DNA from 2 places in the Pseudomonas sp. GP01-A4 genome. Region 2 is predicted to be linked to the other one. Evidence: riboswitches for the same ligand, from Rfam matches in the RefSeq annotation. Region 2 holds a riboswitch; the other holds the start of a gene.
The links. A riboswitch is a leader RNA that binds a small molecule or an ion and turns the genes downstream of it on or off. The one in region 2 is predicted to bind cobalamin.
Positions count from the first base shown of each region.

Region 1: another riboswitch for cobalamin. It lies ahead of cobW (cobalamin biosynthesis protein CobW); the one in region 2 lies ahead of cobO (cob(I)yrinic acid a,c-diamide adenosyltransferase).

Region 1 is NZ_JBYSWF010000057.1:40,558-46,380, reverse strand. Features, by position in the region: gene fabF (beta-ketoacyl-ACP synthase II) at 1-916, opposite strand, end outside; gene AC3WKX_RS26055 (winged helix-turn-helix transcriptional regulator) at 1,030-1,548, shown strand; cobalamin riboswitch at 1,545-1,746, shown strand; gene cobW (cobalamin biosynthesis protein CobW) at 1,840-2,901, shown strand; gene cobN (cobaltochelatase subunit CobN) at 2,905-5,823, shown strand, end outside.
Region 2 is NZ_JBYSWF010000018.1:3,677-9,499, forward strand. Features, by position in the region: gene bluB (5,6-dimethylbenzimidazole synthase) at 1-440, opposite strand, end outside; gene AC3WKX_RS12975 (cobyrinic acid a,c-diamide synthase CobB) at 437-1,828, opposite strand; gene cobO (cob(I)yrinic acid a,c-diamide adenosyltransferase) at 1,825-2,436, opposite strand; cobalamin riboswitch at 2,517-2,753, opposite strand; gene AC3WKX_RS12985 (PQQ-dependent sugar dehydrogenase) at 2,853-4,166, shown strand; gene AC3WKX_RS12990 (C40 family peptidase) at 4,300-4,842, opposite strand; gene AC3WKX_RS12995 (C40 family peptidase) at 4,987-5,616, opposite strand.

The DNA of each region.
Region 1 (5,823 bases), on a different contig from region 2:
GTGCGGCGCTGATCCCTGCCTGCGCGATCGCCAGTTCCATTGCCCTGCGTGCACCCGAGCCATCTTCCGGGCCCGAGGTCATGTGATAGGCGTCGGCGCTGGTGCCGTAGCCCACCAGCTCTGCGATAGGCGTCGCCCCGCGAGCCAATGCATGCTCCAGTTCCTCGATCACCAACAGCCCGGCACCTTCGCCCATCACAAACCCGTCGCGGCCTTGATCAAACGGGCGGGAAGCCAATGCCGGCGTGTCGTTGTAATCGCTGGACAGCGCACGCGCCGCAGCAAAACCGCCGAGGCTGACCCGGTGGATACAGGCTTCGGCGCCGCCACACACGGCGATGTCGATTTCGCCGGCACGGATCATTCGCGCAGCATCACCAATCGCCTGTACGCCGGCGGCGCAGGCAGTGACGGGGGAGCCCAGCGGACCTTTCAGTTGATGCTGGATCGACACGTGCCCGGCCGCCATGTTGCCGAGGAATGACGGGATCGTGAACGGCGACAGGCGGCGAGGCCCTTTGCTGTCAGCCGTACGAACGGCCTCGGCAATCGCGGGAAAACCACCCACGCCGGAGGCGATGATTGTCGCGGTACGTTCCTGCTGCGAGGGCGTTTGCGGACTCCAACCCGCCTGGGCCAAGGCCTCTTGCGCGGCGGCCAGGGCAAACACGATGAACCGGTCCATCTTGCGTTGTTCCTTGGCCGGGATGACAGTGTCCGGGTCAAAGCCGGCTTCAGGGTCCTGGATGCGGTCCAACACTTGGCCGCCGATGCTGATTGCCAGGTCGCCGATCAATGCCTCGGGTAGCCTGCGAATCCCGGATTCACCGGCCAGCAGGCGCTTCCAGGTCTGTTCCACGCCGGTTGCCAGCGGTGTCACTGCACCCATGCCGGTCACAACAATTCGCTTACTCATGATCGCTTAGCTCCGCAAATTTCAGGTTGGTAGCAATGCATGGACGAAACTATCATTATGAAAGTAACATCCGATAGCTGAAATTTCTGTAGCCGCCCCACAGAGGAACTGCAATGCAACGTAAGTCGCTGGTGAATGCCGAATGCCCGGTAGCCCGTGGAGTGGAACGGGTAGGCGAGTGGTGGAGCATCCTGATCATGCGCGACGCGCTGCAAGGGTTGCGGCGTTTTGACGAGTTTTCCCAGAGCCTGGAAATCGCTCCGAATATGCTCACCCGCCGGCTCAACAGCCTGGTGGAAGCGGGGCTGCTGGAGCGCCGGCAATACAGCGAGCGGCCGCCCCGTTTCGAGTACGTACCGACGCCGGTTGGCGAGGATTTCCGGGTGGTGATCATGGCGTTCATCGGCTGGGGCAACCGCCATTTCGCCAACGAAGGTGAAAGTCTGCAATTGGTCGACCGGAAAACCCGGCGCCCGGTGGAAGTGGCGGTGGTGGACGCCGACGGTGCGCGTGTGTCCGTCGAGCAATGCAGCGTCCAGGCCGGGCCGGCGGCGAGCGAAGGCATGCTGGAGCGCCTGGCGCTGCTTAGTGCCAAACGCTCGGACATTGACCCGTCCCCGCGCACTGCGTAGCCTTGCACCTTCGAGGTTCTTCGGCCCAGGCCGAAGCTAAGAAGGGAACGCGGTCAATGCCGCGGCTGCCCCCGCAACTGTAAAGGGTTTATCTGACTGCCACGCCACTGCCTGAACAAGGCGGGAAGGCGCAGCCAGCGCCGGCATCACCGCCGGCAAGCCCCAAGCCAGGAGACCTGCCTCGCAACCGATTTTCTACTTCAACCGGGCGGGGTGATCCGGTGGCGAATTCTGCTTCTGCGCACCTGCGCAGGGCCACTCGTCCCGTATGCCCGCCCCAAAGGGCATCCGATGAAAACACTGGCCAAACTCCCCGTCACCATCGTTACCGGCTTCCTCGGCTCGGGCAAGACCACCTTGCTGCGCCACATGCTGGATAACGCCCAGGGGCGCCGCATCGCGGTGATCGTCAACGAGTTCGGCGAGCTGGGCATTGACGGTGAAATCCTCAAGCAATGCTCCATCGGCTGTACCGAAGAAGAGGCGAACGGCCGCGTCTACGAATTGGCCAATGGCTGCCTGTGCTGCACGGTCCAGGAAGAGTTCTTCCCGGTGATGCGCGAACTGGTGGCCCGTCGCGGCGACCTCGACCATATCCTCATCGAAACCTCGGGCCTGGCCCTGCCAAAACCCTTGGTCCAGGCGTTTCAGTGGCCGGAAATCCGCAGTGCCTGCACCGTTGACGCCGTGATCACCGTGGTCGACAGCCCAGCCGTGGCCGCCGGCACGTTCGCCGCCTTCCCGGACCAGGTTGACGCCCAGCGCAAGCTCGACCCGAACCTGGACCACGAATCCCCCCTGCACGAGCTGTTCGCTGACCAATTGGCCAGCGCCGACCTGGTGATCCTCAACAAGTCCGACCTGATCAGCCCTGAAGACCTGGCCCGTGTGCGCCTGGAAGTGGCAGAAGAACTGCCGCCGGCGGTCAAAATCATCGAAGCCAGCAGCGGTCGCCTGCCGCTGGACGTATTGATCGGCCTGGGCGCGGGCTCGGAAGAACACATCGATGGCCGCCACAGCCATCACGATCATCACCACGAAGGTGAAGACGACCACGACCACGATGCCTTCGACTCCATCTCCATCGAACTGCCCCAGGCCGACGAAAGCCTGCTGCTGGACGCCCTGACCCAACTGGTGGTCAAGCACGGCATCCTGCGGGTCAAGGGCTTCGCGGCGATTCCGAACAAGCCGATGCGCCTGCTGATCCAGGGCGTGGGCACGCGTTTCGACAAGCACTTCGACCGCGCCTGGCGCGCCGATGAGCCGCGCGCCACGCACCTGGTGCTGATCGGCCAGGAACTCGACGCCGCGTTGCTCGAAGCGCAACTGCGCGCTGCCCTCAGCGTTTAAACCATGCATCTGCTCAGGACCCAGCCCGGCGGTTTCGTTTCGGATGACAACATCGCCGACCTTGGGCAAACCCCCGCCGAGTTGGTGATCCTGTGCAGCGGTGATTCCAGCCTGGCGCTGCTGGCCGAAGCGGCCCAGCAGTTGCCCGAGGATTACCCGAGCCTGCGCCTGGCGAACCCGATGCAGGTGCAGAACCATGCTTCGGTCGACCTGTATGTCGATGAAGTGCTGCGCCACGCCAAGGTCATCCTGATTTCGCTGCACGGCGGCATCGGTTATTGGCGCTACGGTATCGAGCGCCTGGTGGAGTTGGCCGAGCGCGGCGTGCAGCTGATCCTGGTGCCGGGGGATGATCGCCCGGACCCGGAACTCAGTGGCCTCAGCACCGTGGGCGCCGAGGAACGTGACCGGCTCTGGCACTTCCTGCGCCAGGGTGGTTTGGGGAATGCGCTGGATTTCTATCGTTGCCTGGCCGCCGGCTACCTTGGCCGCGATTACGCCTGGAGCGAGCCGCAAACCCTGCCGCGCACGGCGATTTATCACCCGCATAAAGCCAATGCCCGTCTCAACGATTGGCAGGCTGACTGGCAAGCTGATTTTCCCGTGGCGGCGGTGCTGTTCTACCGCTCCCATTTGCAGGCGGCCAACACCGGCTTTATCGATGTTTTTTGCCAGCGCTTGCAGGCCGCGGGTCTCAACCCGCTGCCGATGGCGGTGGCCAGTTTGAAAGAGCCCGGCTGCCTGACCGTGGTCGAGGATTTGCTGGACGAAGTGCACGCCTCGGTGATTCTGAACACCACCGGTTTTGCCCAGTCCAGCCCTGAAGCGCCGCACCTGCGGCCGTTTCGCCGCAATATCCCGGTGATCCAGGCGATTTGCGCCCAGGACAACGAGCCCGGCTGGCAGGCCAGCGAGCAAGGCCTCGGCCCACGGGACCTGGCGATGCACATCGCGTTGCCGGAACTGGACGGGCGCATCATCAGCCGGCCCATCAGCTTCAAGGACCTGGCCTGGCGCAGTGAGCGCAGCCAGTCCGATGTGGTGTGCTATCGCGCACAGCCGGAGCGCATGGATTTTGTCGCCGAACTGGCGCGGCGCTGGGTCGAACTGGCGAGGGTGCCGAATGGCGAAAAGCGTATCGCGCTGATCCTCGCCAACTACCCGACCCGGGACGGACGTATCGGCAACGGCGTGGGTCTCGACACCCCAGCCGCCGCGCTGAATATCCTGCGGGCACTGAAAATCCAAGGTTATCCGCTGCCGGACGAGCTGCCGGAAAGCGGAACGGCACTGATCCAGGCGCTCTTGGGCGGCGTCAGCAACGACCTGGACAGCCTCGACTTGCGTCCGTGTCATCAGAGCCTGGCGCTGGATGACTACGAGGCGATGTTCAACCGCTTGCCCGAGTCCAATCGCCAGGCCGTGTTGGCACGCTGGGGTACACCTCATAGCGATCCGATGTTCCGCGACGGCCGCATGATGATCGCGGGCCTGCGTTTGGGCCTGACCTTCGTCGGCATCCAGCCGGCCCGGGGTTACCAGGTGGACGCGAGTGCGGTCTATCACGACCCGGACCTGGTGCCGCCCCATGGCTACCTGGCGTTCTACTTCTGGTTGCGCCACACCTACGGCGCCCACGGCGTGATCCACGTTGGCAAGCACGGCAACCTGGAATGGCTGCCGGGCAAGGGCGTCGGGCTTTCCGAGAACTGCTGGCCCGACGCACTACTGGGGCCGCTGCCGAATATCTACCCGTTTATCGTCAATGACCCGGGCGAGGGCGCCCAGGCCAAGCGCCGCACCCAGGCCGTGATCATCGACCACCTGATGCCGCCGCTGACCCGCGCCGAAACCTATGGGCCGCTGCGCGACCTGGAGTTGCTGGCTGACGAGTATTACGAGGCACAACTGCTCGACCCACGGCGTGCCCGCGAGCTGCAAAAGGACATCCTCAAGCTGGTGCGCGAAACCCGCATCGACCAGGAACTGGCCCTGGACGAAAACCTCGACAGCGACGCCGATGCGGCGATCTGGCTGCCGCGCCTGGACACCTACCTGTGTGACTTGAAGGAGTCGCAGATTCGCGATGGCCTGCACATTTTCGGCGAGTCACCCGAGGGCCGCTTGCGCATCGACACCTTGCTGGCGTTGTTGCGTATTCCGCGTGGCGATGGGCGGGGGCCGCAATCGAGCCTGCTGCGGGTATTGGCCAAGGCCTTCGACCTGGGCTTCGATCCGCTGGACTGCGCCCTGGCCGAGCCGTGGACGGGGCGCCGGCCAGTGGTGTTGCAGAAGATCGACACGCAGTTGTGGCGCACCGCCGGCGACACCCGTGAACGCCTGGAGCTGTATGCCGCGCGCTTGATCGAGCAGGCGCTGGAAGGTGCCGTGGAGCAGCTTGAAGAGCCCGGCTGGGAAGACGTCAAGGCGGTGATCGAGAGCTTGCGCATCGTCGTCGCGCCACGCCTGGATGCCTGCGGCCCGGCGGAAATGCGCGGGTTGCTGGATGCCTTGAGCGGGCGCTTCGTCCCGGCCGGGCCCAGCGGCGCGCCGAGCCGGGGCCGTCTGGACGTGTTGCCTACCGGTCGTAACTTTTTCTCGGTGGATGTGCGCAACCTGCCCACCACCACTGCCTGGCGCATCGGCTTCCAGTCGGCGAACCTGATTCTTGAGCGTCACCTGCAGGATCATGGCGACCACTTGCGCCAACTCGGCCTGTCGGTGTGGGGCACCGCCACCATGCGCACCGGTGGCGACGATATCGCCCAGGCCATGGCGCTGATGGGCGTGCGCCCGGTGTGGGCCACCGGCAGCCAGCGGGTGGATGACTTTGAAATCCTGCCGATCAGTCTGCTGGACCGGCCACGGGTGGATGTGACCTTGCGCGTGTCGGGGTTCTTCCGTGATGCATTCGCCAACCTG
Region 2 (5,823 bases):
TCGACACGAGCCGCCAGCCATAGATTCTGAATCGCACAGGACAACGATGCCATGTCCATTTCCGGCAAGGTGCGGCGCCCGAAGATATGCCGCTCGCGGTCGTCCATCAAGGCAGCCACCAGCACTTCGGCGCAGTCGTTGATGCCTTCGACCTTGAGCTTCATGAACTGATCGGAGCGCTCGCCGAGAGCCTCGGCGGTGCGTACGCGTTCTTCTTCCACTAGCTGCTGGATCTGGCCGCGCAGGTTGCGGTCGCTGATGCGGATAAAACGCCAGGGCTGCATCAAGCCGACGCTCGGCGCCTGGTGCGCGGCTTGCAGCAGGCGATGGAGCAATTGCGGCGCCACGCTGCCACCGCTGAAGTGCCGCATGTCGCGGCGTTCGGCGATGGCACGGTAGACGGCTTCGCGGTCGGCTTCCGGAAAGGCGTTGTCAGTCATGGCCTCATCGCGGGCAAGCCCGCTCCCACAGTAGATTGCGTTTCAACTCGGTCAACTGTGGGAGCGGGCTTGCCTGCGATGGCAGTCTCAAGGCTTGGCGCAAACAAGGCAGCCACCGCCATCGGGTTGGACGGGAAGTAAAAGTGCACATAGGAAGCCGTCATCCGGCCCTGACGATAAACCGCCTCGGCACCGCGCCCGCCATTCGGGCTCAGGCCCCGGGCAATCGGCTGCCACTCGGTGCTGGTCAGCGAGTGATGGTAGGTGTGACCGCGCAAGAGGCCTTCGGGCAGTTCGACGTTTTGCAGGGCCAGTGCCGCCAGACGCTTTTGCATCACGGCGTCGCCCTGGAGCAGGCCGACCAGTTCGGCACGGGTGCCGTCGACATCGGTGAGTGAGTCCAGCAGATAGAGCATGCCGCCGCATTCGGCCAGCAGTGGCTTGCCAGCAGTGTGGTGGGCGCGGATGGCGTCGAGCATCGCGGTATTTTCCGACAGCGCCTGGTGATGCAATTCCGGATAACCGCCGGGCAGGTAGAGGCTGTCAGCTTCGGGCAATGCACGGTCACGAATCGGCGAGAAGAAGCGCAGCTCGGCGCCCATCGCTCGCAACAGGTCGAGGCTGGCGCCGTAGGTAAACGCGAAGGCTTCGTCGCGGGCCACGGCGATGCGCACGCCGGCCAGCAACGGTTGGGCCTCGATCACCTCGGGCGCAGCGAATTCCACCGGCGGTGGCAGCGCTACCTCACAGCTGCTGCCCAGGGCCTGGGCGGCGGCGTCGAGGCGCAAGTCGAGGTCGTTCAATTCGCTGGCCTGCACCAGGCCAAGGTGGCGGCTGGGCAATTCGATCCCGGTTTCCCGGGACAGTGCGCCGTACCAGCGCAGGCCTTCGGTCAGGCTGCCTTCAAGCAGTTGCGCATGGCGCAGCGTGCCGACGCGGTTGGCCAGCACGCCGGCAAACGGCAGGTCCGGCTGGTAACGCGCCAGGCCCAATGCCAGGGCACCGAAGGTCTGGGCCATGGCCGTGCCATCGATGACCGCCAGTACCGGCACGCCAAAATGCCGCGCCAGGTCGGCGCTGGACGGCGTGCCGTCGAACAGGCCCATCACGCCTTCGATCAGGATCAGGTCGGCTTCCCCCGCCGCTTCCCACAGCAATCGGCGACTTTCCTGCTCGCCGACCATCCACATGTCCAATTGATAGACCGGCGCACCACTGGCGCGCTCGTGGATCATCGGGTCGAGAAAGTCCGGGCCGCATTTGAACACTCGCACCTTGCGCCCCAGGTTGCGGTGCAAACGGGCGAGCGCGGCGGTGACGGTGGTTTTGCCCTGGCCGGACGCCGGTGCGGCGATCAGCACAGCAGGACAGTGACGGGGCTGATTCAAAGTTCGATGCCTTTCTGCGCCTTGATACCCGCCTGGAATGCATGCTTGAGCATGCCCATTTCAGTCACGGTGTCGGCCATTTCGATCAATTCGGGTTTCGCGCCACGGCCGGTGACCAGCACGTGTTGCATCGGGGGGCGGGCCTGCAGGTCGCTGAGTACCTGGTCCAGGTCGAGGTAGCCGTGCTTGAGGGCGATGTTCAGTTCATCCAGCACCACCAGGCCGATGGCCGGGTTCTGCAGCATTTCCCGGGAGACCGCCCAGGCGGCTTCGGCGGCCACGATGTCGCGGGCACGGTCCTGGGTTTCCCAGGTAAAACCTTCGCCCATCACGTGGAAGCGCACCTGCTCGGGGAAACGGCGGAAGAACAGTTCTTCGCCAGTGCTGTTGCGGCCCTTGATGAACTGCACCACGCCACACTGCATGCCGTGGCCCATGGCCCGGGCGAGCATGCCAAAGGCCGAGCTGCTCTTGCCTTTGCCATTGCCGGTAAGCACCAGCAGCAACCCGCACTCGTTCGGTGAATTGGCAATGCGCTCGTCAATCACGGCTTTTTTGCGCAGCATGCGCGCCAGGTGGCGTTCGTCACGATCGGGGGATTCAGTCATGGCAGCTCTCCGTTGGGGCTGGACAAAAACGGCGGGCAGGAAAAAGACACATACAGACAGCCAAGCATCGCCCACCGTGATGCTGTTGGATGGATCAGGCCGGTCTCCGGGCTCATGAGTGGCATTGGATGCCGAAGGTGCGCCTTCCCATATCGCGGGCGATACAGTGGCTTAAGGCACCGTCTTGACTCATTTACCGTTGCGGGGGCAGCGCCGGGATCGTGGCAGCACTGTAGAAAAATGCGCTCACTCACCGGCTTCCCTGTTTCACTCAGTCGGCGCGTACGCCACAGAGCACCTGAAACAAGCCGCGAAGGTTAGTGGGTTGGGGGTGGAGCGTCAATTAAAGCCGGACATGCGCGTGAACCATCGGGCCGCTGCGCGCCTCTACCGCTACAGGTATTAAGGAGAAAACCATGCACAAGACCCGACTTGCCCTACTGATCATGCTCGCCGGCACCCTCGCCGCCTGCGGCGAAAGCTCTACCCTGCAAGTGTCCGACGGCACCGGGCCCTCGCCCAAACTGCCGGAACCGAATAAAACCCTGATCCCCACGGTGAATATCGCCCCGGCCATCGGCTGGCCCGAAGGCACCAAGCCAACGGCGGCGGCAGGCACTCAAGTAGCGGCGTTTGCCGAAGGCCTGGACCATCCGCGCTGGCTGTATGTGCTGCCCAATGGCGATGTGCTGGTGGCAGAAACCAATGCGCCACCCAAGCCGGACGATTCCAAGGGTATTCGTGGCTGGGTGATGGAGAAAGTCATGGGCCGCGCCGGGGCCGCCGTGCCGAGCCCCAACCGCATCACCCTGCTGCGGGACGCCGACCACGACGGCATAGCCGAAACCCGCACGGTGTTCCTGGAGAACCTGAACTCGCCGTTCGGCATGACACTGGTGGGCAGCGACCTGTATGTGGCCGATTCGGACAAGCTGCTGCGCTTCCCCTATCAGCCAGGCGAAACCTCGATCAAGGAAGCCGGCACCACGGTGACCGACTTGCCGGGCGGCAGTATCAACCATCACTGGACCAAGAACGTGGTCGCCAGCCAGGACGGCAGCAAGTTGTACGTCAGCGTGGGCTCCAACAGCAACGTCGCGGAAAACGGCCTGGAAGCCGAACAAGGCCGCGCCGCGATCTGGGAAGTGGACCGTGCTACCGGCCAGCACCGTATCTTCGCCTCCGGCCTGCGCAACCCCAACGGCATGGCTTGGGAACCGCAAAGCGGCAGGCTGTGGACGGCGGTGAATGAGCGCGATGAAATCGGCAGCGACCTGGTGCCGGACTACATCACCTCGGTCAAGGATGGCGCCTTCTACGGTTGGCCATTCAGTTACTACGGGCAGCACGTGGATGTGCGGGTCACACCGCAGAACCTGGACCTGGTGGCCAAGGCGATTGCCCCGGATTATGCAGTCGGCCCGCACACAGCCTCGCTGGGACTGACCTTTGCTGATGGCAGCAAGTTACCGGCGCAATTCAGCAATGGCGCGTTTATCGGCCAGCATGGTTCGTGGAACCGCAAGCCACACAGTGGCTACAAGGTGATCTTCGTGCCGTTTGAAGGCGGCAAACCCAAAGGCCAGCCGGTGGATGTGCTGACCGGGTTCCTCAATAGCGATGAGAAAGCCATGGGCCGCCCGGTCGGCGTGGTGATCGACAAGCAGGGGGATTTGCTGGTGGCGGATGACGTGGGGAACAAGGTGTGGCGAGTGTCGGCGGCTAAATAGCCAGCTTCGCAAACACCGCAAAACAAATGTGGGAGCGGGCTTGCTCGCGAATGCAGTGTGTCAGTCAGCTTGTTGTCGACTGATCCACCGCATTCGCGAGCAAGCCCGCTCCCACATTTGGTTTCGTGTTTTCCTAGGGGTTTCGTGCCAGGTGCTCGGCTGGCAACACACGCTTGGCGCTCAGGTAGGCGTTTTGCCAATAGGCTTTGGACAGCGTGTCCAGCTTCACCGTACCGCCAGTTTGCGGCGCATGCACAAAGCGCCCTTCTCCCACGTAGATCCCGGCGTGGCTGACCTGCGAGCCGCCACCGGTGGCGAAGAAAATCAGGTCGCCGGTCTGCAGGTTGTTTTCGCTCACGTCCTGGGCGCGCATCACGATCAGCTCGCGGGTGGTACGTGGCAAGGAGATGCCCGCCGCGTCACGGTAGACGAAACCGATCAAGCCACTGCAATCAAACCCCGAGTCCGGCGTGTTGCCGCCCCAACGATAAGGCGTGCCGACCAGGCCCAGCGCACGAAAAAGCACGTCTTCGGCCGCAGGCGAGAAACTTTGGGTGGCATAGGTGTTGAACACCGGCTTGGGCTTGACGGCCACGGGAGCAGGCGGAGGACGACTTGCGCAGGCGCTGAGCAGCGCGGCGCAAACGAGAAGAATTAGGCGGGCCGAGGTCGACATGGGCAGAACAATCCTGATCTGGATGCGGCTTTCGCTGCCGAACGTTGAAAAACAGAACGCGCAAGCAAAGCTCGCGCGATCAATTTACAACAATGTCCAGGGATTCTAGCGCTTACACGTCAAACTTCAAGTATCACTTTAACTTTACTTGCTGGCGGTAACGGTAGTCGGGGCCATCGCCAGGGCGCGCTTGGCTTCGATAAAGGTTTTGCTCCAGTAGCTGTCACCCAGGTTGTCGACTCGCACACCACCGCTGCGGCGGCTGCTGGAGTGGATAAACTGGTTGTCGCCCAGGTAGATACCGGCGTGGCTGACACGACCACGGCCAGCCGTACTAAAGAAAAGCAGATCACCGGGCTTGAGGTTGTTCCGCGCGACCAACGGTGCATCCACGTTGATCATTTCGCGGGTGGAACGCGGCAGGTTCATGCCGGCTTCCTCGCGGAACAGGTAGCCGATGAAACCGCTGCAGTCGAAACCGGCTTCAGAGGTACCGCCGAAACGGTAACGGGTACCGATCAGGGACATGCCGCGTTCGAGAATGCTGTCGGCCAGAACGGGAAGCTGGTAAGGCTTGGCGCCGGCGAAGTCGGCGAGTTCTTTTTCAGTTGCGATCTCTTCCTGATAAACAGTGGAAGACTGCGACGCAACGAATTTTGCCTGGGACTGCTGTACTGGTTTTTGCTGCTCAGCCACGTTTTGAGTGTGGGTGGCGCAACCAAACAACAGGGTAACGAGTGCGAGAGGCACGAGGGGTGCGAAGCGATTTAGCATGGGCACGACCGTGGCTGATGTGTAAAGAAGCCGAGACTATGCCTTCTATCACATCGATTTGCAAATTCAATCGTGATCTATGTGACTTCTTGTTTGGACTATGACATCTAAGCCCTTAACACCCTATGCCAGCCATTTGCGTGGCCAAAACGGCCCAAACGCAGGTTTTCTGGCGCCTGTAATTTGCCGAAAGCCCCGGTTTTAAAG